One region of the Kurthia sp. 11kri321 genome, then DNA from elsewhere that is predicted to be linked to it. Evidence: predicted binding sites of a transcription regulator. Region 1 holds the regulator's gene; the other holds the start of a gene.
What was found. Region 1 encodes Rex, which represses fermentation and respiration genes when NADH is low (regulators of the CRP and FNR family bind a similar motif). Its sites were predicted from a motif close to TTGTGAAATATTTCACAA; they were not measured.
Positions count from the first base shown of each region.

Region 2: ASO14_RS09470 (cytochrome c oxidase subunit II) is a predicted target of Rex. The motif match lies at 12,260-12,277, and genes of this name have one in related genera.

Region 1 covers NZ_CP013217.1:296,114-312,010, reverse strand. The annotation lists gene ASO14_RS01700 (class A sortase) at 1-14, opposite strand, end outside; gene hemG (protoporphyrinogen oxidase) at 37-1,446, opposite strand; gene ASO14_RS01690 (Na+/H+ antiporter) at 1,622-3,646, shown strand; gene ASO14_RS01685 (acyltransferase family protein) at 3,724-5,676, opposite strand; gene ASO14_RS01680 (N-acetylmuramoyl-L-alanine amidase family protein) at 5,984-7,081, shown strand; gene groL (chaperonin GroEL) at 7,178-8,806, opposite strand; gene groES (co-chaperone GroES) at 8,860-9,144, opposite strand; gene ASO14_RS01665 (CPBP family intramembrane glutamic endopeptidase) at 9,360-10,091, shown strand; gene tatC (twin-arginine translocase subunit TatC) at 10,167-10,919, opposite strand; gene ASO14_RS01655 (twin-arginine translocase TatA/TatE family subunit) at 10,932-11,159, opposite strand; gene ASO14_RS01650 (redox-sensing transcriptional repressor Rex) at 11,253-11,888, opposite strand; gene ASO14_RS01645 (ABC-F family ATP-binding cassette domain-containing protein) at 11,990-13,933, shown strand; gene tsaD (tRNA (adenosine(37)-N6)-threonylcarbamoyltransferase complex transferase subunit TsaD) at 14,309-15,334, opposite strand; gene rimI (ribosomal protein S18-alanine N-acetyltransferase) at 15,334-15,777, opposite strand; gene tsaB (tRNA (adenosine(37)-N6)-threonylcarbamoyltransferase complex dimerization subunit type 1 TsaB) at 15,770-15,897, opposite strand, start outside.
Region 2 covers NZ_CP013217.1:1,851,233-1,867,129, reverse strand. The annotation lists gene ASO14_RS09520 (DEAD/DEAH box helicase) at 1-998, shown strand, start outside; gene ASO14_RS09515 (ribonuclease H-like domain-containing protein) at 955-2,181, shown strand; gene gpsB (cell division regulator GpsB) at 2,259-2,576, shown strand; RNA gene rnpB (RNase P RNA component class B) at 2,655-3,043, shown strand; gene ASO14_RS09500 (putative bifunctional diguanylate cyclase/phosphodiesterase) at 3,154-4,887, shown strand; gene ASO14_RS09495 (THUMP domain-containing class I SAM-dependent RNA methyltransferase) at 4,890-6,026, shown strand; gene ASO14_RS09490 (ATP-dependent DNA helicase) at 6,099-8,003, shown strand; gene ASO14_RS09485 (dihydrofolate reductase family protein) at 8,187-8,735, shown strand; gene ASO14_RS09480 (hypothetical protein) at 8,766-9,404, opposite strand; gene ASO14_RS09475 (b(o/a)3-type cytochrome-c oxidase subunit 1) at 9,935-11,578, opposite strand; gene ASO14_RS09470 (cytochrome c oxidase subunit II) at 11,575-12,057, opposite strand; gene ASO14_RS09465 (chemotaxis protein CheX) at 12,495-12,950, opposite strand; gene ASO14_RS09460 (dynamin family protein) at 13,452-15,897, shown strand, end outside.

The DNA.
Region 1 (15,897 bases):
AATTTCCTGTTCATTATGGAATCCTCCTTTCACACTTTATACGAATTCTCGTTGTCTTTGAATAAATTGATTCATAACTCGCGTAGCAACTTCTTCACCATTTTGAATACATAAACCAATCCCCACACCATAATACGAACAACCAGCTAAATGTACATGTGGATGATATTTCACCATTTGTTTTTCAATACGTTCAACTGCTTGTTTATGTTGTAAATTATAAATTGGCATCGCATCAAACCATTTTTTTACATCAATCCATGTTGGTTCATCTATTATTTTTAAGCTTTTTTCGATGTCTTGACGTGCTATTTGTGCTAATTCATCATTTGTCATCTGACAAAATTCTTCAAAACGAGGATTATTCTTTTTATAAAACATACGGATAAGTAACTTATCCTCTTTAGAAGTATGACGCCATTTGCGACTTGTCCATGTACATGCATTACAATCTACATCATTACCTGATGATACAATATATCCTGTACCATCTGCTGGTAGCACATCATTCGGTAAATCATAAGCCAAGTAAACTGTAATAATAGAACCCGTTTGTAGTTCTTCAAAATCACGTTGGAAAGGCTCTTCCTTCAATAGTTTTTGTGCGACTTGGTGCGGTACAGCTAATACGACTTCATCTGCATCTAACCATTCACCCGTATCTATTTGAATCTTATACCCATTCGTGTCTTGTTTTAACAATTCCACCGACGTATTTTTTAAAATCGTCGCGTTCTCTAGTGTTTCTTCGATTCGTTCAAATAATTCTACTAGGCCATTTTTAAACGAGATGAATTTCTTTTTGGCATTCTCTTGGTAGAACGCTTTATTTGCTTCAAATCCACGCATGATACTTCCAAATTCATTTTTATATTCAAATAAATAGGGTAAAGTAGAAGCAATTGTTAATTTATTCAAATCACCTGAATAGACACCAGATAAAACAGGTGCGACTTGTTTTTGAACAATTTCTTCACCTAAATAATATGTTAAAAATTCTCCGACCGAATGATTTGTTGTAAAAGGAAGTTCGGTTTTTTCTAAGTCTTGTAAAACAGCTTTTTTTCCTTCTTCTGAAATAAGCGTACTTTTATTTAATGCTTGTTCATTCATAGGAATTCCAAACACGCTATCTTCTGGAATTGCATGTAACTGATTTTCAGTTAAAATATATGAAACGCCTGTGTCATTATAAACAACTCGATCTTCTAATTGTAATTCTTCGATTAATTTTCGAACACTCGCATGGCGCGACACGATGGAATCTGCACCAACTTCCATTAAGTAACCATCACGTTGTTTTGTGACCATCTTACCACCGATTTGTGCGTCTTTTTCAATCAATGTCAAAGCGAGGTCCAACCCTTGTTCTTTGGCTTGTTTTTGCAAGTAATGCATCGTACTCATTCCGGTAATACCGCCACCAATTACGACTACTTTTCTCAACGTCTGTCATCTCCGTTCATTCATGTTCTTCCTTAGTATAAATCAAATTGACTCGGAACCACATTGTTTTATCTTACAAACTCTTGAACACTTTTCAAATACGCAAGCGTTTAATTTAGCTTTTTGTTCCATTTACGGTAACCTTAAATTAATCCTATTTTGAAAGGGTCTTGCTATGAATTTATTAATGATTACACTCTTTTTATTAATCGGTTTACTAGCGTCTAATATTATTAGCCACTATGTAAAATTTTTACCGACTGCTTTAATTCAAATTGGTCTCGGTGTTATTTTAGCACTTTTCGTTCCAAGCTTAGACTTAGAACTCGATACCGAATGGTTTTTATTACTTTTTGTTGCGCCGTTATTATACAATGATGGACGCTATTTTCCACGCAAAGAATTATGGAGTATGAGACTACCTATTTTAGGGAATGCCATCGTACTGGTACTCATCACAACGATCGGCGGTGGGTATTTTATTCACTGGCTTGTGCCAACAATTCCACTCCCTGCTGCCTTTGCACTTGCTGCCATCCTATCTCCTACTGATCCTGTTGCAGTAAATGGCATTGCAAAACGTATTCGAATACCTGAAAAGATTTTAAGTGTTGTACGCGGGGAATCACTTATCAATGACGCTTCAGGGTTAGTAGCTTTTAAATATGCAGTTGCTGCAGCTGTATCAGGGTATTTTTCATTCCAAAGTGCCATTTTAAATTTCTCTTATACGTTTTTAGCAGGAGGGATTTTAGGTTTAGTTCTTGGATTTGTTCTAATTGAATTACGATTTGCTTTTAGACGTGCTGGCATACGAGATGCTGTTTTCCACACACTTTATCAAATTTTAACGCCCTTTATCATTTATCTCATTGTGGAAAATATTTTTCATGCTTCTGGCGTTATCGCCGTTGTCATTGCAGGGATTATTCAAGCTATTTTTAAAGAACAAACCGAAACTGTCCTTGCAGAAGAACAAGTACTAACAGAGAGTGCTTGGGAAATCGTTTTATTCGTTTTAAATGGCGTTGTTTTCTTATTACTTGGTTTAAATATTCCATTATCTATGAAGCAATCGATTTTAGATACACAAATCGATAATTGGATTTTAATTCTTTATGCATCTGCAATTGGTGCAATCATTCTTCTTATACGCTTCGTTTGGTCACATTTATTTGCACTGTGGCAATTCAAGCGAAAAAGAGATGAAAAACCAACGCTGAAAATGAGTCTAATTAGTAGTTTGGTTGGTGTACGTGGTGCTGTCACAATGGCGGGGATTTTATCATTACCATTCTTCCTCGATACAGGAGAACCATTTCCAGAACGATCTTTAATCTTATTTTTAGCTTCTGGTGTTATTCTTTTCACACTGATTATTGCTACAGCCTTCTTACCGTTACTAACGGATAAAGAAGAAATGACGGTTGTAAAAGAAGGTCAGCTGTCATTCCATGAGGCGAAAAGTTTTGTGTTAGTGCAAACTGTAAAAAAGATGCAATCAAAAATTAACGAGGAAAATCGTTATATTATTTATGATTTAATTGATAATTTACAACATCTATTCAGACAGACACAATTAGAAGCCAATGCAGATGATTCAGGTAGTTCAAAACATGCACCAAAATTAGAACGTATTCGCTTGAATGTATTACAAGTTGAACGTGACTATATCAATGGATTGTATAAAGATCATAAACTTGATGAACATATGTACCAGTCATTACTACATTCTATATCTGATCGCGAAAAAATGCTGTCGATTAGCACTTGGAAACGTGGATTGTTTACATTACGAAAAGTTTTACGCGAGTTATCTATTGCTAAAAAGCATTATAATAACGAAAAAGAAAAATATCTATCGTATGTTCTCATGCGTCAAGATGTTCGTCGACACGCTTATAAAAAAGCAATCGATTATTTAAAAGAAAAACGAAAAAAATCAGATCATCCTGAGCTATACACCGTTATTCTTTTTGAATATCAAAAAGCATACGAACGCCTACGAAAAAAAGTCACAATGGACTCTGTACGCGAAGAAGAACTAAAAGAAGAATTAAATTTAGTGATGCTCGAAACAGAACGTCAAGAAATTCACTTATTATATGAAGAAGGCAAAATTACACGCGATCAAGAAAAAGACTTACGTCGCCTTGTAAACTACATGGAAAATATCGCATTATACGAACATGTGGAATAAATAGCAAAAGAGCTTCAGCATATGAAAATGCCGAAGCTCTTTTGCTTTTAGCTAGAATTTTGTTCTAGTCTCTTGTATTATTTTTTCTTTTTGTACTTTGCAATTTCATGAACTACTAAATTCGAATAGAATTTACCACCTTCAGGGTTCGGGTGGATATGGTCATTATAAAAGATTTGTGGTTTATTTTTAGATGCTTCATACCAATCAATCTCATGTACATTATCATATTCTTTCGCTGCATTTCGAATCGTCTTATTCACACTATCTTGCCAACTACGACTCACGCGCACATTCATTAAGAATATTTGACGTTTTGATCCAAGTAATTCATAAATCTCTTCCCACTGCGTTTTTGTAAATGTACCATTCGAGCCTAAACCAATTAGTACCGTATTCGATACCTGTCCTTGATTCACCTTTGTACGCAATTTATCAATCGCTGCATCAACTTGTAATGCCACTGTCGCATCGACATCAATACGCGGTAAATCTGCTTGTAAAGCACTAGCAGCACTCAGCATAACAGAGTCACCCAATGCAGTAATCGGTGTGTTAGCTAATGCAATCTTACCATTGGCGACATCTTTTTTATATTGCGCTTCTTTTTTCGCCTTTTCATCAGCTTTTGCTTTTTTCTCAGCTACAGCTGCTTCTTTTGCTTCTTTTTTAGCTTTTGCAATGGCTTCTTCTTTTGCTTTTTTACGTTCTTCAGCGGTTTGCTCTTTTTTCGCTTTTTGCTGTTCTTCTTTTAACTTCTGCTCTTCTTTTAGATGTTGCTCCAGTTCATTCTCTTTAGAAGCTTGTGGAGCAGGTTCGACAATCATACCGTACGTGAAAACAATCGCAATCGCTGAAATAGCAAGCATTGTAAAGCGCTGTTTCATGTTTTGCTGTTTCCACTTCCACGACCATGTACCGTTTCTAAAGACAGCCAACCAATTACGCCATTCCCCACGACGAATTGGATTTTCCACAAAACGATACGACAATGCTGATAAAATAAATGTTAAAACCAATGCTAATAGAATTTTCATACCGCTAATCTCATCTGTTTTAACTGCAATTCCTAATAATACAATGATTGGGAAGTGCCAAATATAAATACCATAAGAGCGTTCACCAATCCATAGTAACGGCTTAATACTAAAAATCTTCGCAATGGAATTAGCTGGATGTACAATAACAGCGATTAATACTGCCGTTACTGCCGAAGCCAAGTACATACCACCATAATATAAGAAGCTACCGTCTTCTTGTGTGAAAATCATTAAAATGATTAAAATCCCTAAACTGACCAAACCTGCGATATTCAATACTTTTTTCAAATCAGGTGTTACATTCGGACTCAATTTTGCACTTGGCCATACGAATGCCAATGCCGCACCTAGTAAAATTGAAAAGGCACGTGTGTCCGTCCCGAAATAAACACGACTTGGATCCGCATCAGGACTATACATGAATGCCATTGCCTCTGCTGAAATAAACGACAGTAGGACAATAAATATTGCAAGCTTTCCTTTTGAACGAATAAATGTTAACGCTAGTAACATTAAAATCGGCCATATAATATAGAATTGTTCTTCTACCGCAAGTGACCACATATGTTGCAGTGGTGAAGGCGGCGCAAACTTTGTAAAATATGAGTGATCTTGAAGTATGTAATACCAGTTACTCACATAGAAAAAAGCCGCAGCAACTTCTTCACGTAATCCTTCTAAGAAAGAACGCTGGAATAATGTAATCCACGTCACTAATGCAACTAACATTAATACAAGTGCTGGAATGAGTCTTCTAAATCGCTTAATCCAGAAACTCTTAAAATCTATTCTTCCATTCTTTTCGAATTCATTAATTAATAAATCTGTAATAAGATAACCTGACAATACGAAAAATACGGTTACACCAAGAAATCCACCATCAATTCCATCAATATGTAGATGATATAAAATAACAGCTAATACTGAAATAGCTCGTAATCCGTCCAATCCGCTAATATATCTGCGTTTTTGCTTTCCAGGACGCGGCATTGAAATACCTCCTAAATAATTGTTTCATCTCTCTCTATTTAATAAGACGTTTTATTTCTACATTAAGTTTTCTTTTTCATGTTTTTATTGTAATTTCTATTCTAATAATAGCTTAAATTTATACATGCGTTAAGTTTTTTCATTCTTTGAATTAGCTATAAGATACGTTTTTTCAAAAATTAAAATCAATTATGCATCATCCGACTATTTCATATATGTTACAAATAATACAACTTTATCACAATTCCCTTTTTTATACTATTTTATACATCATTAATATTATGATTAAGGAAATAGGAGGGAAATTATGCAATTTAAAAAGAAACACACCATGTCATTCTTGCTCAGTATTTGTTTAGTCTTTACGATGTTCTTCTTACCTACTGAACAAGCTTCAGCAGCATCTATTCAATTAAAAGTCGCAAATACAAATTCATTAAATCTTCGTACAGGTCCTAGTACAAAATATAAAGTTATAAAAGTACTTAAAAAAAATACAGTTGTCACACAAACTGCAAAAAAAGGTACGTGGTCGAAAGTAAAAGTAGGTAAGACAACTGGTTATGTATCTTCCAAGTACTTAACAAAAATTATACTCTCTACTAGTAGCACAAAGGTTGGCAAGTACTACTCCATCACTGCCGCTACACTTAATGTCAGAAAGACAAGTAGTGTTACGTCAAAAAAATTGGCTACTGTTCGCTTTGGCGATCAATTTAAAATTAAAGCCCAAGCTAAAAACGGTTGGTTTAAAATCGAATACGCAAAAGGCAAAACAGGTTATGTCTCACATAAGTACGGTATTATTTCTACTTCCAAAGAGAACGCATATCCAGAAGGCACAATTTTTGGTCCATTAAGTGGTCGAACATTCGTCGTAGATGCAGGACATGGTGGCGCGCAAAAAGGTGCTTATTATTATGGTATCGCTGAAAAAGATTTAAACTTAAAAGCTGCTAAAACTTTGCAACAACAACTTAAAAAAGATGGTGCGAAAGTCATTATGACACGCACAACGGATAAAACATTATCACTCGAAAAACGCGTACAAATTTCAAAATCTGCTAAACCAGATGCCTTTATTAGTGTTCATCACAATGTATATAACAAAAAAAGTGAGGAAGGCTATCTAGCTCTTTATACAAAAAAAGCTGAAAAGACATTTACGAAATACTTATTTAACGCATTAGATCGACCAGTTTCAGCTGTTTCAGACGTACCTGCAGAAGAATATCGCTATCAAAACTTACACGTTCTACGCGAAAACCCATACATCGGTACACTGTTAGAATACGGTTATATGAACCGAAAATCTGAACTAAAAAAGATTAATACAGATAGTTATCGTAAAGCAATGGCACAAGGTATTTCAACTGGTCTAATTAACTACTTTAAAAAATATTAATAGTTAAAAAGACTTTAATTGTTTTCAAATACAAAAAAGGAATCGCACATATTTTGGCGATTCCTTTTATTTGTGTAGTAATCGATTAAATTCCGATTACATCATTCCTGGCATGCCACCCATATCTGGCATTGCTGGTGCTGATGAGTTATCTGGAAGGTCTGCTACTACTGCTTCTGTTGTTAGGAATAATGAAGCTACAGATGCAGCATTTTGAAGTGCTGAACGTGTAACTTTTGCTGGGTCTACGATACCTGCTTCAATCATGTTCACCCATTCACCATTCGCTGCGTTGAAGCCTGTTCCAACTTCTTCACGTTTTAGACGATCTACGATGACAGACCCTTCTAAACCTGCGTTATTTGCAATTTGACGTACTGGTTCTTCTAATGCACGTAATACGATGCGCGCGCCTGTTGCTACGTCGCCTTCTGTACTATTCGCTACGGCTTCTACTGCTGCATGAATACTTACTAATGCAACACCACCACCAGCTACAATACCTTCTTCTACTGCTGCGCGTGTAGAATTAAGAGCATCTTCAATACGTAGTTTACGTTCTTTTAGTTCGATTTCAGTTGCTGCACCGACACGAATTACGGCAACACCGCCAGCTAATTTTGCTAAGCGTTCTTGTAATTTTTCTTTATCGAATTCAGAAGTTGCATCTTCGTATTGGTTACGAATGTTGGCAATGCGATATTCGATTGCTTCTTGTTGACCAGCACCTTCAACAATTGTTGTATTGTCTTTTGTTACAACTACTTTTGCTGTGCGTCCAAGTTGGTCTACAGTTGTCTCTTTTAAATCTAAACCAATTTCTTCTGTAATCACTTGTGCGCCTGTTAAGATCGCAATATCTTCTAACATCGCTTTACGACGATCACCGAATCCTGGTGCTTTTACAGCAACTACGTTGAATGTACCGCGTAATTTGTTTAATACAAGTGTCGCAAGTGCTTCACCTTCAACATCTTCTGCGATGATTAACATTGGACGACCTTGTTGTACAACTTGTTCAAGCACAGGTAAGATTTCTTGGATGTTTGAGATTTTTTTATCTGTAATTAAGATATATGGATTATCTAATACTGCTTCCATTTTATCTGTATCTGTTACCATGTAGTGAGATAGGTAACCGCGGTCAAATTGCATACCTTCCACAACTTCTAGTTCTGTATTAAAACCTTTTGATTCTTCTAATGTAATAACACCATCATTACCTACGCGTTCCATTGCTTCTGCGATTAATGAACCTACTTCGTCATCTGCAGCTGAGATAGAAGCTACTTGTGCAATTGCTTCTTTGTTTTCAACTGGTTTTGAAATCGATTTTAGTTCTTTGATTGCTGCTTCAACTGCTAAGTCAATCCCTTTACGGATACCGACAGGGTTTGCACCAGCTGTTACGTTTTTTAAACCTTCTGTAATCATTGATTGTGCTAGTACTGTTGCAGTTGTTGTACCGTCACCAGCGATTTCATTTGTTTTTGAAGCTACTTCAGAAACTAATTTTGCGCCCATGTTTTCATATGGATCTTCTAGTTCGATTTCTTTTGCAATTGTAACACCGTCATTTGTAATAAGTGGCGCACCGAATGCTTTTTGTAATACAACATTACGGCCTTTTGGTCCTAATGTTACTTTTACTGTATTCGCTAATTTATCCACACCTGCTAACATTAAACTACGTGCATCTTCGCTAAATTTAATTTCTTTTGCCATTGTATAATTCCCTCCTAGAAAATCAATCCGTTCGTTTATTTGTATATATTAGATTACTCTACGATTGCTAAAACATCGCTCTCACGTAGAATTAAATAGTCTTTACCTTCGTATTTTACTTCCGTACCTGCGTATTGAGCATAAATTACTTGGTCGCCTGCTTTTACGCTTAACGGCACCACTGTACCACTATTTGTTACGATTCCAGAACCCACTGCTACAACTTTACCTTGCTGTGGTTTTTCTTTTGCAGAGTCGGGTAGTACGATACCGAATGCTGTTTTTTCTTCTACTTCTACTACCTCAATAATAATACGGTCACCTAATGGCTTTAACATGTTCTAATAACCTCCTAATTTCTATGCGTCAATATTATTTGTTGGCACTCTTATACAATGAGTGCTAACTTATAGTCTTAATAATAAGCACTCTCGATTTTTTTTGCAAGTCATAACATTTATTTTTTTATAAAAAGATGACCGATTTACATTTTCTTTTTGCTTCAACTTATTGGTAGAATAGAGATACGAATATTTCCGGAAAGGATTTGCTTATGAAAACTAAAAAAACACCACTATATATATTAATTACATATATACTCATGCAACTATCACCTATCATCTTTTTAAAGCCGATTGCTTCTATTATCCAATGGCTAGAACCAGGTATCACTAATGATGAACTGTCCGCACAAGCACGCGGTTGGACCATCTTCTTCACGTTCTTTCTCGGTACACTTGTAACGATTTTCTTCATCTTACGTGACAAAAACTTTTTCAAAAATGCTTTTGTCGGTGGCAAGCGCTATTCTACTATGGGAGCGATTGGCTGGGGCGTTTTAGGATTCTTCATGATTTTAATTGGCCAATCACTTGCTGGTTTAATCGAAACGTCACTTGGTATTACACCTGGTTCTGAAAATACAGCACAACTTTCTGCAATGGCTAAAGCAGCCCCTATTGCAATCATCAGTATTGTATTCTTTGGACCATTCCTTGAAGAAGTCGTATTCCGTCGCGTCATCTTCGCATCGTTAAACCAAACAACGAACTTTTTCATCGCAGCGAGTGTCAGCGCCGTTGTATTCGCAATCGTGCATATGGATTTTTCTCATATCATCATCTACGCAACTGTTGGGTTCATCACTGCTTTTCTGTATAACAAAACAAAACGACTGCTCACAACGATTATTGCACATACGATGTTGAATGGTTTTGTTATCATCATGAATCTCAATTTAGACAAAATACAAAAATACCTCGAAACGCTACAATCCATGCAATAAAAAGAGTTTCTTTTTTAGTGTTCGCAACAAAAAACTGGAATCGCACAACAGTACGATTCCAGTTTTTCTTTTATATTATGCAGCTAGCTCCATTTCTCGCTGCTGCTCTGCTTTCAAATAACTTCTATAACCTATACGCGAAATCATGATACTGATTTCGTATAAAATGCATAATGGTAATGTGACAATCATGTGTGACACGATATCTGGAGGTGCGATGACTGCTGCTACACAGAGTAGTGCAAAGTATGCGTACTTCCTTACTTTTGACATTCCCATTGGCGTAATGATTCCGAGACGCGTCAAAAATAACATAATAATTGGCAACTGAAAAATCAATCCAAATGGCAATGTAATTTGCATTAAAAATTGGAAATATTCATAGATTCCAATGGTCTGTTCAACATCCATTTCTCCTGCTAACCCCATCATCCACTTCAACATATACGGACGTAACACTAAATACGAAAATACAACCCCTACAATGAACAATAGGAATGCGTACGGAATATAGCGTAATGTCGCTTTGCGCTCTTTTTCATAAAGTCCTGGGCTCACAAAACCCCATAACTGAAATAGAATAATCGGTGATGTCATAACAAGCGATAAAATAAAGATAACTTGTATGTAAACCTTCACTGGATCGGTAACACGAAAAGCATGCAATTGAAGCGATTTTGCTTCTTCAGTATGTTGTAAAAATTGTATGAGTGGTTGTGCTAAAAAGAAACTTCCAATAATCGCTAAAACAAAGAATCCTGCAACAATTAATAGCCTCTTTCGAAGTTCCTCTATATGTTCAACGACTGTTAGTTCTTCTTGTTCCATCAGATGAACACCCTACTTCGTCTCTTCGATTTTTTCGACAGCTTTTACTTCATTTGCGCTGTTTGTTTCAACTGTTTTTTGTTTTGTACTTTCAAAATCTTCGTCTGTTAAACCTTTTGTTGCAGATTTAAACTCACGGAGTGTAGAACCCATCGCTCTTCCTAGTTCAGGAAGTTTTTTGGGACCAAAAATAATGACAGCAACACCTGCAATAATCGCAATACTAGCTGGACCTACCATTACACGCACCTCCTCAATTTGATAACTACATTCTACTCCACACTTCGTCATTTGTATATTATTCTTTCGGTCTACAAAACTGAATATTTAAGACTATTCTTCCACATTTCGAATAAAGTAACTAAGCGTTTGCAATTCAATCGATAAATCAATTGTATGAACGCGGAATGTCTCCGGTACTTGCAGACGAACCGGTGTAAAATTCAACACACCTTTCGCACCCATCTGAATTAATCGGTCTGTCATAAACTGTGCTGAACGTGCTGGTACAGTTAAAATAGGTAGTTCTGCTTTGAATTCTTCAAACTTCTCTTCCATCACATCTGGATGGAAAACAGGTACACCATTTACAAGCTGCCCTTCCATTGGATAGTTCGTATCGAATGCTACAACAATTTTCATATTATGGTTCTTTTGAAAATTATACTTCAGTAAGGCATGACCTAAGTTACCAATACCGATTACTGCTACATTCATACGTTGATCTTGATCAAGGACGCCTCTAAAGAACACAAGTAATTTTTGTACATCATATCCGTACCCTTTTTTACCGAGTGGTCCGAAATATGAAAAGTCACGACGAATCGTCGCTGAATCAATTTGCATGGCCTCACTTAACTCTTTTGATGAAATTCTATTCTTTCCTGCATCCGCAAAATTTTGGATGAAGCGATAATACAGCGGAAGTCTTTTCGTTGTGGCCTGCGGTATCCTATAATTCTCTTTCAAACATGTTTCCTCCTACGAATCTGGTTATACAATTTAGATAGATGACCATTGCACCAATGACAGCATTTCGTTACACTTAAGATTGAACTGAGGTGTCGAAAGTGATTGTATTACAAGTCAATCAATTATATAAATCATATATTGCAGATGAAATTTTAAGTGGCGTTAAACTCGAAGTTCAACATCGGGATCGCGTCGCACTTGTTGGCCGAAACGGCGCAGGTAAATCTACTCTTTTAAAAATTATAGCAGGTCAACTCTCATATGACTCTGGTGAGATTATTATGCCAAAAGGAATTAAACTTGGCTACTTAGACCAACATGCTGGTCTAGAATCTGATTTATCCATTTGGGATGAGATGATGACCGTATTTGAACCATTAAAACAACTTGAACAACAAATTCGTTCACTTGAGTTGCAGATGGCTGAACCTACGATTTATGAAAATGCAGAACGTTATCAAAAAATCACAGCTGAATATGACCAGCTACAACATGATTTTAAAGAACGCGGCGGCTTCCAATATGAAGCGGATACACGCTCTGTTCTACATGGTATGCAGTTTTATCCTGATTCCTATGAACAGTCTATATCTTCATTATCTGGTGGTCAACGTACAAGACTGGCTCTAGCAAAATTACTTTTAACAAAACCTGAATTACTCATTCTGGATGAGCCGACCAACCACCTGGATATCGAGACATTAAACTGGCTTGAAAACTACCTGAAAAACTACGACGGCGCTATCCTTATCGTATCACATGACCGCTATTTCTTGGACCAAGTTGTGTCTATTGTTTATGAAGTTTCTCGTCATCATGTCACAAAGTTCACAGGTAACTATTCAAGTTACTTAGATCAAAAAGCAAAGAACTATGAACGCGACCTAAAACTTTATGAAAAACAAATGGACGAAAAGGCAAAACTCGAAACATTCGTCCAAAAGAACTTAGCGCGTGCATCGACTACGAAGATGGCACAATCTCGTCGAAAAGTTTTAGAGAAAACCGAGTGGATGGATTCTCCTGATGGCGATGAAAAATCAGCTACTTTTACATTCGATATCGAAAAGCAAAGTGGTAATGACGTGTTATCCGTTGATGACCTCACAATCGGTTATGGACAAACGCCAATTTCTGAACATATTAACATGCGTGCCTATCGAAAAGACCGTATCGCCCTTGTTGGTCCAAACGGTGTCGGAAAATCTACGTTATTAAAAACGATTATAAAAGATTTACCTGCTCTGTCAGGTGATATTCGTTATGGTACGAATGTGCAACTCGGTTATTACGATCAGGATTTAGCAAAACTTTCTACGAATCGTACCGTACTACGTGAGATTTGGGATGAGTGGCCACTAATGAATGAAAAAGATGTTCGTACTGTTCTTGGTCGTTTCCTTTTCTCAGGAGAAGACGTCGATAAAATCGTACACGATCTATCAGGTGGCGAAAAAGCACGTTTAACGCTCGCGAAACTCATGCTTGAGAAAAATAATGTACTGATTTTAGATGAGCCGACCAACCATCTTGATTTAGATAGTAAAGAGGTGTTGGAAAATGCACTAATTGATTTCCCGGGTACGCTCATCTTCGTATCACATGACCGTTACTTCATCAATCGCATTGCAACAAAAGTTGTCGAGCTATCGAATGAGGGTTCTTTTGAATACTTAGGTGATTATGATTACTATGTAGAGAAAAAAGAAGAGTTAGCTGAAATCGCAGCTGAAAAAGAAGCTGCTCTTATAAAAACAAAGCCAATCGTTCAAAAGGAAGTACCTACATCGAATCAAGCCATCGACAAAGAGACGAAGAAAAAAGAACGTAAAATTCAACGTCAAATTGAAGATATTGAACAGATTATGAGCGACCTTGAAACAACCATTGCAAAACTAGAAGAAGAACTATGTGATCCTGATGTATTTTCAAATCACGAAAAAGCATTAATCATTCAAACACAATTAGATGAAGAAAAAGTAAAGCATGAAGAATATGAATTACAGTGGCTCGCTTTACAAGAAGAATTAGAGCAATTATAAATAAAAAGAAGGTGTCTTTTCCAAATGGAAACTTGATACCTTCTTTATTTTTTATTACAATAATATCTTGTGACGAATCTAGATTTTTGCGATGATTGCTTTTCTAACAAAGCAACTACATACTACCTACAATTTCCATTTATCCACTGAAATTGTGTATAACTTGTAAAAATCTCCACAAAGTTATACACAGGTAAGGTGCTTATATAATCGGAATTCACAGCACTTGTCCACATTACCCACAGAATTTTCTGAATTTATCCACAAATAACTGTGTAAAACTCAAGTGATTTACAAATTCTTCTTCTCACATTTACACACCATTAAAAAAGCGATTTTCCCATTTTTCATGAGAAAACCGCTACTATTTCATCATTATTTACGATTCCACGATACTAATTCCATACCTGGACGACCATTTAGACTCCAGTCACTACGGACACCGCTTTTAAACATTTCTGTACCTGCTGCTGCAATCATTGCGGCGTTATCTGTGCATAATGGTAATGGCGGCACATAGAACGGAATTCCTTCTTCTTTAAATACTTTTTCTAAAGAAGCACGTAAGCCTTTATTCGCTGCAACACCACCTGCTGCAATGACTTGTTTGACTTGATATTCTTTTGCAGCACGCAACGTTTTAGCTGTTAATACCTCTACCACACTATCTTGGAAGCCTTTCGCCACATGATGTGGATTAACTTCTTCGCCACGCTGAATTGCATTATGTTGATAGTTAATCACTGCTGATTTTAAACCACTAAAACTAAAATCATATGAGTCTGCTTCTAACCATACGCGCGGGAAGTTGACTGCGCCATCACTTTCATGCGCCATCTGATCAATTTTCGGTCCACCTGGATATGAAATATTCAATACACGCGCTACCTTATCATAAGCTTCACCTGCTGCATCATCACGTGTTTCACCGATTAATTCGAATGAGCCATGTTCTTTCATCAAAACAAGCTCTGTATGACCACCTGATACGACTAAAGCTAGTAATGGAAATTCCATCGGTTGTACAAGATGATTCGCATAGATGTGACCTGCAATATGATGTGTACCGATTAATGGCAACTGATGTGCAAATGCAAAAGCTTTCGCTGCATTAATGCCAATGAGTAATGCGCCTACAAGTCCTGGACCTTCTGTTACACATACCGCATCTAAGTCTGATGGCTGTACACCTGCTTTAGTTAAAGCTTCTTCAATAACGAGCGTCACATTTTCGACGTGATGACGTGAAGCAATCTCTGGTACGACACCGCCAAAACGTTTATGACTTTCAATTTGAGATGCCACAACATTCGAAACAATCTCTGTTCCGTTCTTAATAATGGCTGCGGCTGTTTCATCACAACTACTTTCAATACCTAATACATAAAGATCTTTTTCCATTATAAATTCACCCACATGACAAGAGCATCCTCTTGATTATCTGTATAGTATCCTTTACGAATACCACCTTCTTGAAAACCTAATTTACGATATAAATTTTGCGCGACTTCGTTTGTCACACGTACTTCTAAACTCATGACAACAACATTTAAAGATTTTGCATAGGCAATGGCTTCACGCATCAATGCTTCCCCAATGCCTTTTCCTCGTCCTTCTGGTAATACAGCGACATTTGTAATCTGGCTCTCATCTAATACGACCCACATGCCACAAAAACCAATAACCTTTTCTTCCTCATTTACAGCAACAAAATAATGTGCTTGTGGATTCTTCTCCATCTCATAATAAAAGGAATCTAATGTCCATGGAGTCGGAAATGCAATTTGTTCAATATGATGAACAGCAGGTACATCTTCTACGGTCATTAAACGATATTTAATCATGCTGTTTTGCCTTCTGTTCTTTAATCCAGTTAGCTTCAGCTTCTGCAATTCGTTTATATGTTGGTACAAATGCATGAACGGTTTCAGCAGCTGGTAGTGGCTGTTGCTCTGCTAAATAGA
Region 2 (15,897 bases), 1.4 Mb from region 1:
AACAAGGGGAAAACTATGCAGAATTTGATGTAGATGATTTATTGGAATATTTAGCTGAGGAGAAAATTTTACTAAAGACAACCGATACATGGCACTGGATGACAGACAGATTCCCAGCGCATGATATTAGTTTACGCTCGGCATCACAAGAAAATGTTGTGATTATTGATCAAACGATAAAAGGGAATACAACAGTAATTGGTGAGATGGACCGCTATAGTGCGATGACATTATTACATGAAGAAGCCATCTATATACACCAAGGTACACAATATCAAGTTGAAAAGCTTGATTGGGAAGAAAAGAAAGCCTATGTAACAGAAGTGGATGTAAATTATTTTACAGATGCGAATTTAGCAGTAGAATTAAAAGTGATTTCAGAAGATCGCGTGCGTCAGCTAGGAAAAGCAAATGTAGCATTTGGTGATTTAATGACATTAGCGAATGCAACCATCTTTAAGAAAATTCGATTTAATACACATGATAATATTGGTTCAGGTCCAATTCATCTACCGCCAGAAGAACTGCATACATCAGGCACATGGTTACATTTCAAACAGCCAGATGATTGGACAGACGATGATTTAAATAGTGCGATGCTAGGTGTTGCCTACGCAATGAACAGCTTTATTCCACTGTATATTCAGTCAGACCGTTCGGACGTACATGTTGTACCGCAAGTGAAAGCTATTCATAATGGTGAACCAACTTTCTTCATTTATGATCGTTATCCAGGCGGTATTGGACTGAGTGAGCGTATTTATGATTTATGGGAACAATTAATTCGACATGTGTATGAACATGTCGAGGGATGTTCATGTCAAATTGGCTGTCCAGCATGTATTGGTGCTCAAGATCAAACGGGAAATACAAAAGATCAAGTACTTCATTTTTTACAATCATTTTTATTAGAGGAATTGATGGACGATGTCTTACGAGAAGAAGATTTTGCAAATGAAGCAAATGTTAAAAAAGGGTACGAAAACAGCGAAGACTGAAAAAACACCTTATCAAAAACCTCTTCCGCCTTTTTATACAGAAAAGTGGGAGAAAGCTGGTTTAAGTCGGATTGAAAATGACTTTGGGACGGTTTTTTTACGAGAAACACATTATGCGTTTAATCACCAGCATGGTAAGTATCGGCTTGGTCAATTTTATGAAGCACTTGAAGCGTGGGAAGTCTATGAACAAGAACATCCTTTAAAAATGACATCAGATGAAAAAATCGTATTTTATGACACAGAAACAACGGGCTTGAAAGGTGTTGGAACACATATCTTTTTAAATGGGTTACTTGAAGAAACTTCTGATGGGTTTGTGCTGAAACAATATATTTTAGCAGACCCAGCGAATGAAGCGGCTTTTTTATTCGAATCGAAGTTTTGGCAAGCAAACCAAACGATTGTAACATATAATGGGAAGAGTTTCGACTGGCCACAATTACAAACGCGTTGGACATTAAATCGAGAACATTTGCCACCATTACGTGAGCATCAGCAAATTGATTTGTTTCACAGTTCAAAACGTATTTGGAAAAACGATTTAAGTCGAATGAAATTGACAACGGTTGAACAACAAAAACTTGGTTTTCAGCGCATTGACGATTTACCTGGTCATTTAGCACCAATGGTCTATTTAGATGCAGTTCGAAGTGGTGACCATGACATGCTTTTTCAAGTGTTACGTCATAATGAATATGATTTACTATCATTAATTACACTATTTATTCAAGCGACAGAACTCGTATTCTCAGAAGCAAATCAAGAACGTGCAATTGTGCATACAAATATCGGGAAATGGTATCATGATTTAAAACAACTTGATTCAAGTCAGAGCTTATTGGAAAATATTACAGAGAATTATGCAACAAATGAAGCGGCAGAAGCGTACTATTTATTAGCTCTTCAGCAAAAAAAGCAAAAAAAATACGCCGAAGCGGCTGAAAGTTATGAAAAAGCTTTGCCATATTTAGAAGAGCGTCAGTGGATTGAAGCGTCCCTTGGACTCGCAAAATTATATGAACACCAACTACATGATTTAGAAGAAGCCGAAAAACATACGCTCAACGCATTATTTCGAGTAAGACAGTCTTTATTATTTAAAAAAGATGTGCAACAACGAAAAAAAGAAGCGATTGAAAAGCGATTTTTGCGTATTCGAAAAAAACAAGGTATGAAATAGAGAAACCCCCTTATTTATCCATGACTTCAAAGAAGTATATGCTATAATGGAATTACTTATTACAAGTTGAAAGGATTATGATGATGGACATTAAATTATCAGCTAAAAAGATTTTAGATAAAGATTTTAAAACAGGTATTCGAGGATATAGTCAAGATGAGGTCGATCAATTTTTAGATGAAATCATTATGGACTATGAAAACTTTGAAAAAGTATTATTGAAAAAACAAGAAGAAATTAATTTATTAAAACAAGAGCTTGAACAAGCCGAAAGTACAAGAAGAAATTCACCTACAACAGTTGCACCATCTGGTATGGGCGCAACAAATTATGATATCTTAAAGCGCATTGCGAATCTTGAAAAACATGTATTCGGGGATAAATTATATGATTAATGCGTGATTTCCTTAAAAACATAGTTTAAATATTGAATTATGCTGTTTTTGCGCATATAATGTAAATAGCATCAATAAGCGAATGAGTAATCGCTGCAACGCTTTGACGTTGTTGAGGAAAGTCCATGCTCACACGATTCTGAGATGAACGTAGTGTTCGTGCTTCGCGAAATCATAAGCGGAGGTAGCAGCAATGCTAACGGCGAAAGGAAAACCTAAGTTTTCGGATATGGTTGAAACTTTCTGAAAGTGCCACAGTGACGAAGTCGTATAGGAAACTTTACGAGTGGAACGAGGTAAACCCCACGAGTGAGCAACCCAAATTATGGTAGGGGCGTTCTCCTGAAAGAAATGAATGGATGGAGAGATAGGTATGCTTGCATATCTATAGATAGATGATTACTACCCGAGTAGTACGAGGCTTTTAGCTGTTTGAGTACGAAGGGCACAAAACATGGCTTACAGTTCCTTATGATGTTCTTATAACATGATTAGTCAGGCTCTCCGATTTTATAGTTGGAGAGCCTTTCTTACTAAAATACATAGATAGATTTCATATATGGATGCGGGGATCAGGATGAAAAAAAAAGACTGTTTATATAGCGAAAAATTAGATGGTAATAGTCCAATCTGCCCTGAAACAATGTGGGCATTATTTGACCATTTATCAGAAGGTGTCATGATTACAGATGCAGATAAAGTGATACTTGCCATTAATCCAGCTTTTGAATTTGTAACAGGCTATAGTGCAGGGGAAGCATTAGGGAGCAAACCGCACTTGCTGCAGTCGGGAATACATGCGAAAAGTTTTTACGATAAGATGTGGAAAGAGATTTATGCAACAGGTAAATGGTCAGGAGAAATTTGGAATCGTCGCAAAACAGGTGATGTCTATCCCGAATGGTTGACAATTATTGCAATTAAAAATGATGATGGGGATACAACACATTATTGTGGTATTTTTGAAGACCTTTCGGAAAAGAAAATTGCAGAGCGTGAAATTCAAATTCAAATGAATACAGATACATTAACGGGTTCTGAAAATAGCTATTCATTTATGAACCGCATGAATGTGCTCTTAGAAGCTTCTGAAAAGAAAAATTTTGAACATGCATTGCTATTTTTAGACATGGACCGTTTTAGTCATATTAATGAATTAGGTCATTCGATTGGTGATAAATTATTAACGGAAGTTGTACAAAGGTTGACACCGTTTATTCGCAATAAGGATATACTAGCGCGTTATGGCGGTGATGAATTTGTTATTACTTTGGCACACATTCACCATCCGAAAGAAGCAGTTCAACTAGCAAGTAAGATTATTGAAACATTTGAAGAACCGTTTTTAATTGATGAACATATACTCTACACAACGGCCACAATCGGGATTAGTTTGTATCCAGAAGATGGACATAATACTGAAATTCTGATTAACAAAGCAGTGAAGGCAATGGAATATGCGAAGAAGAATGGGCGTAATCAATTTGCTTTTTATTTTGACGAACTGAATATTGGAACGAATCGCGGTTTATTAATTGATCATGAATTACGTAGAGCAATTAAAAATAAAGAGTTTGTTTTACATTATCAACCGAAAATTGATTTAACGACAAATACAATCATTGGTTTTGAAGCATTGGTTCGCTGGTATAACGAGACCCTTGGCTTTGTACCGCCAAATGATTTTATTCCGTATGCAGAAGAAGTGGGACTTATTATTCCTTTAAGTGAGGTCATCATTGAAAAAGCGTGCCTAGATTGGTTAACCTTAGAACGTGCAGGTTACGGTCATATTCCAATCGCTATTAATATTTCAAGTATTCACTTCCATCAACCAAACTTTATTGAATCGATTCAAGAAATTTTACAACGCAATAATTGCTCTCCAAGAAATTTTGAAATTGAATTAACGGAAAGAACAGTAATGAATAATGAAAAAGAAACGATTCGTCGACTAATTCAGTTGAAGCAATTAGGTTTTAAATTGTCGATTGATGACTTTGGCACGGGGTATTCATCATTGTCATATTTAGTACAGTTCCCATTAAACCATTTGAAAATTGATCGTAGCTTTATTCAATTAATTGGTTCTGTTAATGAGAAGCAGGCAGTTGTTGATGCCATTATTCAAATGGCACATCGTTTGCATATGAAAGTCATTGCAGAAGGTGTGGAACAAAAAGAACAAGTGGAATTGCTAAGAAATATGGGCTGTGATATGATTCAAGGATATTATTATTCTAAACCGTTGCCATTAGAAGAGGCGATTGATTACGTAGAATTTTGGAAATTGGAGATAGAAGGGAAATAAGCATGACAAAATTTAATTTAGTAGCTACAGCAGCTATGGGACTTGAAGCCATTGTAGCAGATGAACTAAAAGCCTTAGGATATGAAACACGTACAGAAAACGGAAAAGTGTATTTTGAAGGAGAAGAGCGTGATATTGCACGTACTAATTTGTGGTTACGCGTAGCAGATCGTGTAAAAATCGTTGTAGGTTCTTTCCCAGCAAGAACATTTGATCAATTATTTGAAGGTGTTAAAGCATTACCTTGGGAAAAAATTATGCCAGTTGATGCAGAGTTCCCTGTAACAGGTAAGTCTGTAAAATCAAAATTATATAGTGTGCCAGATTGCCAATCAATTACGAAAAAAGCAATTGTTGAGCGCATGAAAAAAGTACATGGCCGTTTAGGTATGCTAGAAGAAACAGGACCGAAATTCAAAATTGAAGTATCAATCTTAAAAGATGTGGCGACACTAACAATTGATACATCAGGTGCTGGTCTTCATAAACGTGGGTACAGAACAGAACAAGGTGAAGCACCACTAAAAGAAACATTGGCTGCAGCACTTGTATATATTTCAAAATGGACACCAAATCGTCCGTTTGTAGATCCTTTCTGCGGTTCAGGTACTATTGCACTGGAAGCAGCGATGATTGGACAAAACATTGCACCAGGTTATAATCGTGAATTTATTAGCGAAGAATGGCCATTTATGAAACAAGAGATTTGGGATGAAGTACGTGATGAGGCAGACCAAGCTGCAAATTACGACCAACCACTTCAAATTTCAGGTTCAGATATTGATCACCGCATGGTTGAAATTGCAAAACGTAATGCACTTGAAGCAGGTTTTGGCGAATTGATTGACTTTAAACAAATGCAAGTGTTAGACTTTACAACACACGCTGAAGATGGAGTTATGATTGGAAATCCACCTTATGGTGAACGTATTGGTGAAGTGGAAGCAATCGAACAAATGATTAGTGATATTGGTCATATGATGAAAGCTTATCCCACATGGTCTGTTTATATGCTATCTTCGATGGAGAATTTTGAAGAGCTATATGGTCGACGTGCAACAAAAAAACGTAAATTGTTCAATGGTTTCATTCGAACAGATTATTATCAATTCTGGGGACGCAAATCACAGAAGAAATAAAAACAAGAGAGGTTGTCTATTTAGACAGCCTCCCTTTGTGTTGAAACATAGTAGATGAGAGGGGTAGATAGTATGCGACAATCACTACCATTTGAATTATCAAAAGAACAATCATTCTTTGATTCTTTAGGCGACTGGATGGGTGACGTATTATACGATGAACTTCCGGAAAAAGGATTGGAATGTCGTGATGAGCAGATTTTTATGGCTTATCAAATAGAAAAAGTATTACGTGAAAAGTCTATTTTATTCGCGGAAGCAGGTGTAGGTACAGGGAAAACCATTGCGTACTTATTACCAGCTATTACGTATGCTCGTTATACAGGTAAACCTGCATTAATTGCATGCGCAGATGAGACGCTAATTGACCAATTGGTTAAAGAAGGCGGAGATATTTATAAACTGCAAAAATTATTAGATTTAAATATTGATGTACGCTTGGCAAAATCGCGTGACCAATATTTATGTCTAAAACGTTATGAAGAAGCAGAGCAATTCATGGACGGGGAATATCTAGATGAGATTGCTGTGTCGATTCCAGAAGGCGTGTATGGTGCTGGTGGATTAGGACTTTATGGCGCACGCAGTGATTACCCGAATATTTCAGATGAAGAATGGCAGCATGTGAATTATAACTATATCCAACAATGTCAGGTTTGTGATGTCCGTAATCGTTGTGGTCAAACATTACATCGTGCACATTACCGTGAAGCGACGGATTTAATTATTTGCTCACAAGATTTCTTAATGGAACATACGGCAACGAAAGAGTCGCGTGAACGTGAAGGGCAATTACCGTTACTACCAGAAGTATCGATGATTGTATTAGATGAAGGACATCTTCTTGAATATGCCGCGCAAAAGGCAATGACGAACAAAATTCAAGATTACACAATCGTGAAATTATTAGATCGTTTAATGGTTGATGGACTACGTGAAAAAACATTATTACTGATGGAAAAATTACAAGATGGTCATGAACTATTCTTTGACCAATTACGTGATGATGTGATTGATACGGATGATGAGCGTAAACGAATTCAAAAAAGTCCAACGCTAATGAAATTAGGTCAAAAAGTGATTGAAACAATTGGCGAGTTAATGGAAGAATTCGTCTTTGAATCAGAAATGTATGTTATTCCGGAATATGAGCTACGCATGGCAGAAGAGTTCTTAGACCAATACGAAGCAGCAATGCGCATCTTTGTGTCGCAAAGTAATGCGATTGACTGGTTAGAAGAAACGGATGGCGAAGAAACATTAGTCATCATGCCACATTTAATTACAGAAGTATTAGAGAAAAAACTATTCTCTAAAAAAATTCCATATGTCTTTTCTTCAGCTACTCTATCCATTAATAAAGACTTTAGTTATATTGCGTATAGCTTAGGAATTAAAAAATACAACTCATTCTCTGTAGAATCACCATTTGATTATGAAGAAGTAATGAAGATTCATGTTCATGAACTTGAACAAGCTGAAAAAGCGACGCGCGTTGCCTCTTTATTAGAAGAATCAACAGAGCAAACTTTATTATTATTCAAATCAAAACAAGCGATGCAAGCATTTAAAGATGTTTTAACAGATGAACAAAAAGCAACAATTGGTTTTGAAGGTGATCGCGAGCTATCTTCATTAGTACGTGATTTCCAAGCAGGTAAATTACACACGCTAAGTTCATACCATTTATGGGAGGGACTCGACTTACCAGAAGAAGCATTAACACGTGTGATAATTGTGGACTTACCATTCCCACCAAGTGATCCATTATTTGATGCGAAGCGTTCATTCGCAGATGATCCATATGTTGAAGTGGAGTTACCATTCATGCTTCTTCGCTTACAACAAGGTATGGGCCGTTTAATTCGTACAACAAATGATCATGGTACAATTCATATTTTAATGAATGAAGAGGAATTGAAAAACCTACCTGAGATTGAACCGATTTTTGCAGTAAAACCGACTTTTGAAAAATAGAAAAAAGGCTTTGACATGTACTAACTTGTCAAAGCCTTTTTCTATGTTACAACATGTGTGAATGAATATGCATTTTAAAAGTGAAAAATATTTATTTTTAAATTTGTGTGATTTCTGTTTGCTTTTTAAGGTTTTATTACTTTATAATAGAAAACCCAAGTAGTTAAGAAAAGAGTGATGGGTATGGGAAATCGAAAAGTACGTCTTTTTATTGCGTCAAGTTTAGATGGCTATATCGCAACAAAAGAAGAGTCACTTGATTGGCTAGAACAGGTGGAAGGCAAAGGAGATAATGGGTACTCACAATTTTATGAAACAGTCGATACCGTTATTTTAGGCAAAAAGACATTTGACTGGTTAATCAGTCAACGATTATCTGAATGGCCTTATGCCGAAAAACAGTGTTATGTTTATACGCATCAACAGCTTCAAGATATGCAAGATATTCACTTTACAAAAGAGCCTGTAGCATCACTTATTCATACATTACGACAACAGCCAGGTCAAGATATTTGGGTTGTCGGTGGGGGAGAACTCATCTATTCTTTTTTAGAGCAACACTTAATCGATGAGATTATTGTTACAATGGCGCCAATTTTATTAGGAGAAGGAATTCCTCTTTTTAAACCAGGTTTCTCACCCGTAGAATTAACATTGCAGCAAACAAAAACATATGGTCAGTTTGTAGAATTACATTACATTGTAAAAAAGTATAAAAAAAGAGCGCTATAAAGTGCGCTCAAACAAAGTAGAATAACTAAGTTACATATAGACTTCTTTATACGAATTAAGATCTTCCAATAAATTTGTTTCTTGGAAAACTTCAAGTGAGTATTGTGTCTTTTCTGTAATTGGTAATTCTACGAAAATATTCATATCAAAATAAATTGGTAGTTCTTTAGAAGAATGTAAAATCGATTGTGCAGCACATTCTAGGCAATTCCCCACTTCTAAATGGTCGTCAATAAATGTAGCCAAATCGATTGTTTCACGATTATTTTTTGCGTCAAATAGAATTTCTAAATCGCCATCAATCATAACGGATACCATTTCTGTTAATAAAAGAGCGTTCATAAAAGAGCTGCCCTTCTCAACACGATTGATATCGTGAATAATGTGGAAAGTTGGATGTTCGTAAATAGCTTTTAAAATTTCTGCAAGTACTTCATTTGAAAAATCTACCTTCTCGCTAAACTGAACGACTTCGTAAGGCTGTTCAATCATAAACCAGATATCTCTATATAAGGTAGGGTAGTATGCACTTGTTTCGGTCTTCTTTTTTAAAATTTCTTCTAATAATGGAACCTCAACAATATTCATATAAAAGAGTTCTTGATAATAATCGCTTACACAAAGAGAGCTATTATTCATCTTCTTATATTCATGGATCGTTGTTTGCATGTAAATCTCCCCTTTTAAAAAAATTGGTTAATACTCTGATGGTGATTCTCAAAAGATGATATTTTGAGGTGCAAAGTATTTCAACTTCACATTGTCCAAAAAAAATAATGGACTTGTTTGGCTAGGCTATTTCGAAAAGTTTCTCACATGACAAAAGATGACGACAAAATAAATAAGTTATCTATATTTTGAGTTCCCTGTGAAATACATGCTATGTATGAGTTTGCTGTGCGTTTTCTGATGAAGAATCTTTGCCTATAAGTACATACTAGAAAAAAGCAATGCAATCAATAGAGAACTGCCATTATACAAATAACGTTAATATTTAGTGAATTATCTCTTTAAAATTTTACTAAAAAATTACCAAAAAATAGATATTATACCTATTTGAATTAGCATTTTTTGTCATAAAAACAGCGGAAATACAACAAATTCGCGCTTTTATATTCACTAAATCGTAACATAAGTCTAAAGGTAAATCATGAAAAAATCAAACTTATATTAGAATATCATTCGAACGAGCTAGAAAATTACCACAATTTATATCCCTTTGAACCAAGTGGTGCATTTGAAATAATATCGTAAATTGGGTATGAATAAGCAATTAATAATAGCGCAATTAAAATGATAATCCATAGTTTAAAGTTCTCTAAAATAGCCGGTGTTTTTTGTGCATGATCAGCAACTTCTGCTACTGGGAATGGCTCAAAACCTTTCGGTGTAAAGAAAAGCATTTGAACAAGTATATACATAAATAATAAAATAGCAATAAACAGAATAGTTCCACCAACAGCTTGTGCGATTTGGTAGCCAATCCATGTTTGTGCAATTTCAGCACCCCCATATTCTGAGAATGCAGAGCGTCTTGGTGCGCCAAGCAAACCAGCAATATGCATCGAACCTGACATAATCAACATACCAATTGCCCATAAAACCGTTTGGATTAGACCAAGTTGGTTTATTTTTTTTGTTAATTGTCGACCTGTTAAATGTGGAATTAAGAAATAAGAGGCACCAAAGAATGTCAGTGTGACCGTTGTAGCAATTGTTAAATGAAAATGCCCTGTCACCCAAATGGTATTATGAATTAATTGGTTCATTTGATAAGATGCATTAACAATTCCTCCAGCACCGCCCGGAATAAAGGCAAGCATACCGATAAAAGGTGCTAAGAAACGAGCATCCGACCAAGGTAACTTTTTTAACCATCCAAAGAGTCCTTTACTCCCTAACTCACGACCACGCAGTTCAAATGTAGCGAATAGTGAAAAAGCAGTAAGTAAAGAGGGAATGACAACCATCATCGTTAAAATAACTTGTAAAAACTTCCATGAACCACCGATACCAGGTTCAGTTAATTGATGGTGTAAGCCAACCGGTACAGAAAACAATACGAATAAGATGAACGAAAGTCTGGCAAGTGCATCCGAAAAAATCTTTCCACCGATGATTTTTGGCACGGCGATATACCAAACCATGTAGGCAGGTAAGAGCCAAAAATATACAAGTGCATGACCAAATGACCAGAAAAGTGTACGTGATAATAACACATCTACACGTTCCACCCAACCAAGTGACCATGGAAGTAATTGAACTAATAATTCAGTTGTGACACCAATTGTAGCAATAAACCACATTAAATTGTTACATACGACCATAAAGCTGAGTAGCGGTGTAATCTGTTTTGGATTTTCTTTTTTCCATTGTATGTAACGACGGGCTTGTGCAAATGCTGCAATCCAAGAGCCAATCATGACAAGTGAAAGTCCAGCATAAAAAATCCAATGTGCTTGTAGTGGCGCATAAAATGTATAAAGTACAGATGCCTCATTTAATAAAACCATTGTAGCAGCCATAACTGTCCCAGTAGACATTACCCCGAAACCAATCCAGCCTAAACATCTTTCTTTAAAAGAAAATGTTCCTGTTACACGACTCATAGCGGCTGTTTGAAAACCAAAAATGAAGAAGGTTGTAAAGACAAGTGCTAGAAGAACGCCATGTACAGTTAATACTTGATAATAGCCAATAGAGTAGGGAAGTTCGAGTGCGCCACTTCTCACGAATACTTGTATTAAACCGGCAATCCCACCAATTAATAAAGCAGTAAAAGCGAAAAGAAGGTAGGCGAGTGCTAGCTTACGATCGCGTAAATCGATTTGTAAAGATTTCATTTAGAATCCACCACCTTTAATGTTGCATGCATTTCAGCATGTCCCATTCCACAGTATTCATTACAAACAACTAAAAACTCGCCCTTTTTATTGACGGTAGTTGTATATTCAGAAATATGTCCGGGCTCTAACATCATATTAATATTTGTTTTAGCAATTTCAAATCCATGCACAACATCTTTAGAGGTCGCAATAAACTTCACTTTAGAATTCACAGGAATTTTGATTTCCGATGGTTCATATAAAAAGGCAGATGCTACCACCACTACTTCATAATCCCAATCCTTTCCTGCTACTTTATGGACACCTGGCTTATTAAATGGTGCGATTTCACTCACTTTTTCAGGATTAATTGTTTTTTGTGAATTAGGTGTTTCATGACTATTATTTAATGCCATTAGACCAGTAATTAATAGAAAAACAATTAATGAGCCAATACCAAACATGAGCCAATATTTTTCATACTTATGCAAATGCATGGGGGTAAACCTCCTCTAGTTAGAAACGATTCATAAAAATAGCGAAGCATACAAACCAAATGATGATTATGATGATACCGACTGTCATAGAGAGATAAAAAGTTCCTTTTAATTTTGAATCGGATGTGTTTTTTTCTTTATGCATAAAAATCTCCTTTCTATGTATGCTTATCCATAGTTTAGTCAAAACGACATAATATAGATGTGATTTTTATCACATCAAAATAAGAGAATGTGAAGTAAATGTGAAATTGTTTTGAAAAACGTAATAATTCAGTATGTAAAAAATAGAGATATTTATTATAATTAATATTAAAATGTTAATTCGTTTATCGAAATAAAAGAATAGACCTACAAAATAAGACAAAAGGACTTGTACAAAATATGTACAAGTCCTTTTAAGGAAATGAAATTTCATTGCTCTCATGTATGTAGACTTAAGAAGCTTCAATAGATAAAAGCATTGTTACATGACCAATCTCTTCCATTGAGATTGGCAAAGTGAATGTTTGTGTAGATATTGGTAAATGTGTCTCACTTACCATGACAGTTGGGGTAGTAATGTCTAACTGAATATTATGTTCAGCACTATAAATACATAATTTACCAGCAACCATATTTCCAAATTCTCCAACGAACGATTCTAAAAGTTCGCCATCAATCTGAAACCCATATAATGACTCACATAGTTTTTGAAATGAATTGTGATTGCTGTCAATAATCATACGTGCTTTTACATCACCAATTACATTGATCAAAACACTATATTCTAGATGCATATTAGGTGCAGTAAATGAAGAGGGAGACTGAATTGTAACTTGCTTTGGTGAAATTTCTTTGAAAGCGTGAATGATGCCGTTAAATAGTACTTGGTATTGAGCCGAAATACTCATACATACTCCCCTTTCTTCATGACTTTTAATCTATGATACACCGTTAGTTTAAAGAATACAATAAGAGAATTAATTGAGAAACTATTTCAATTAGATTGACAAAATAAAAAAAACTCGTTATGATAATGATAATCAATGACAATTAGAATTTAAAAATAAAAAATTATATTATCAAAAAGGGAGCGGTCATCATGCTTTTCGCACTTGTTGGAATGACAATCGTCGCTTGTGGTGTCACAGTTAAATACGTTTTATCAGAAACAACCGCACATTTGAAATAAATAAAATGATACTTTTGTTGCCGAATAGCTCGCTTAGAGTTATTCGGTTTTTATATTTTTAAATAAATTTAATTTTTTCACGTAAAAAAATAACATAGAAGAAACGTAAAAATAAATAACTAAAATCTTCTGATTTGGAGCAATTTTTGTTTTTCCTTTTACAGACACATGATAGAATGGGATGAGTAACTACATATAGAAAAAGGAGATCGAGCCTTTCATGACTGTTTTTGAAGAAAAAATCCAATTATTATTGAAGAAAACTGCGTTACAGTACATGGTCTATAAAAAAAACGAAGACCATGAACGACTAGCAAAAACACAGCTTTTTGCTGAGAAGTTAATTAAGAAAGAATATGCAATTGGTTTTGCAGGTCATTTTTCTGCTGGTAAGTCGAGTATGATTAATGCTCTTACAGGTGACCAACTACTACCATCTAGCCCAATTCCGACAAGTGCTAATGTAGTTAAAGTGCATAAGTCAGAAGAAGATTATGCAATTGCTTATTTAGTAGGAGAAGATCCTGTTCGCTTTAACTCAGATTATGATATTAAAACTGTAAAAGAATTTGCAAAGAATGGTGCGTTAGTATCACAAATCGAGATTGGACATAGCCAGTCTGTATTACCGATGGGTGTTACAGTGATGGATACACCTGGAGTCGATTCAACAGATGATGCACACCGTATGTCAACAGAATCAGCACTTCACTTAGCGGATATTGTTTTTTACGTGATGGATTATAATCATGTGCAATCAGAATTGAACTTCCAATTTACGAAAACATTAATGAAGCATAATCCGAATGTGTATTTAATCGTGAACCAAGTAGATAAACATAAAGAACAAGAATTATCATTTGAAGAATTCAAACAATCGGTTGCAGATTCATTTGCAAACTGGGGTGTTTATCCAAAAGGTATTTTCTTTACATCATTAAAAGCGAAAGATTTAGCTTATAACGATTTTGACCATATAAAAGAAATTGTTATGAACAGTATGGATGGTTGGCAAGAGCAATTAATAGAAAATGCTGAAAATACATTAGCACAAATGCATGATGAACATGGACAATTTTTAGAACAAAATAAACAAAGTATTATGGAAAGCAATGAAGATTTACTATCTCAAAATGATTGGGCACGTAAGTTAGATATTTTAGATGAGTACCAATCTGTAGAACGTCAACTTGAGTTATATTCAGTTGAGAAATGGGAAATGTCTTTCAATAATCAACGTGATGAATTACTTGAAAACGCTGTCTTAATGCCATTTGAATTACGTGATCGTTTAGCAAGCTATGCGGAATGTATGCAAAAAGACTTTAAAGTAGGTATGTTCTTTGCGGCGAAAAAGACGGAAGCAGAGCGCGCTCGTAGACGTGAAGACCTATATGATCGCTATAAATCAGTTGTTCAAAACCAAATTACAGGTCATATGTTGAACTTAATGAAGAGCTCTTTAAGAGAAGTTGGTGCTTTAACAGATGAATTATCACTTGAAATTGATGAATTCAAATTAGATATCCCATTCTCTGTTATTGAAGATGAGATGCGCATTGATGCAGTAGCAGGAGATGCCTTATTGAACTTTGCAAATCGTGTTGTTTCGGCTACACGTATGTGGTTCAAACGTGCAACAGATGACTGGAAGCGCGAGAAAATGGCGTATATTCAAGAATTATCTCTTGTAAAAGTAGAACCTCTGAAAAAGAAAAAAGCAGCGATGACTGAAAAAGTAGCAATCATCAATGATGTACTTCATATTGAAGAACAACAAAAATACTTTGAAGTTCAGAAAAATGTTGATGTGCGTACATTGAATAAAGAAGCAGATGGCTATATGGAGCGCTGGATTAAAGGGGAAAAAGAAGCGCGTGAACATATGCGTGTATTCGATCCATCTATGATTGCTGTGGAAGAAAAACAAGAAGAAGAACAAGTGGATGACGATACATCACAATCTACGTATAATGTCCAGCTAGACCAAGCAATTCAAAAAGCATTAAAAACAGCACATGCAGTAGAACCGATTGCTGGTTTCCAAGAAGTATCAAACTACTTGAAAAATAAAGTCGCGCGTTTAGAAGAAAAAGACTTTACGATTGCTTTATTTGGTGCATTTAGTGCAGGGAAATCTTCTTTCTCAAATGCTTTAATGGGTCAAAAAGTGTTACCTGTATCACCGAACCCAACAACAGCAGCGATTAATAAGATTCGTCCAGTATCACCAGACCACCCACATGAAACAGCAGATGTAAAATTAAAAACAGTCGAACAAATGACTGAAGATATTGTCGCTTCTTACGGTGCAATTGGTGTTCATGTTACATCTTTAGATGATGCCTATGCAAAAGCACAAAAAGCGCTTGATGTGGAATTAACAGATGAGCGTTTGCATGTTCATAAATCATTTGTACGTGCATTTGCACAAAGTTATGAAGAATTTAAAGATGTATTAGGCACAACGATTCGTACAGAGCGTGAAGAATTTGAACGCTTCGTTGCACAAGAAAACCGTAGTTGTTTCGTAGATTCAATTGATTTCTACTTCGACTGTGAATTAACACGTCTAGGCGTTACATTAGTTGATACACCAGGAGCAGACTCAATTAACGCGCGTCATACAGGTGTTGCATTTGAATACATTCGTAATGCAGATGCGA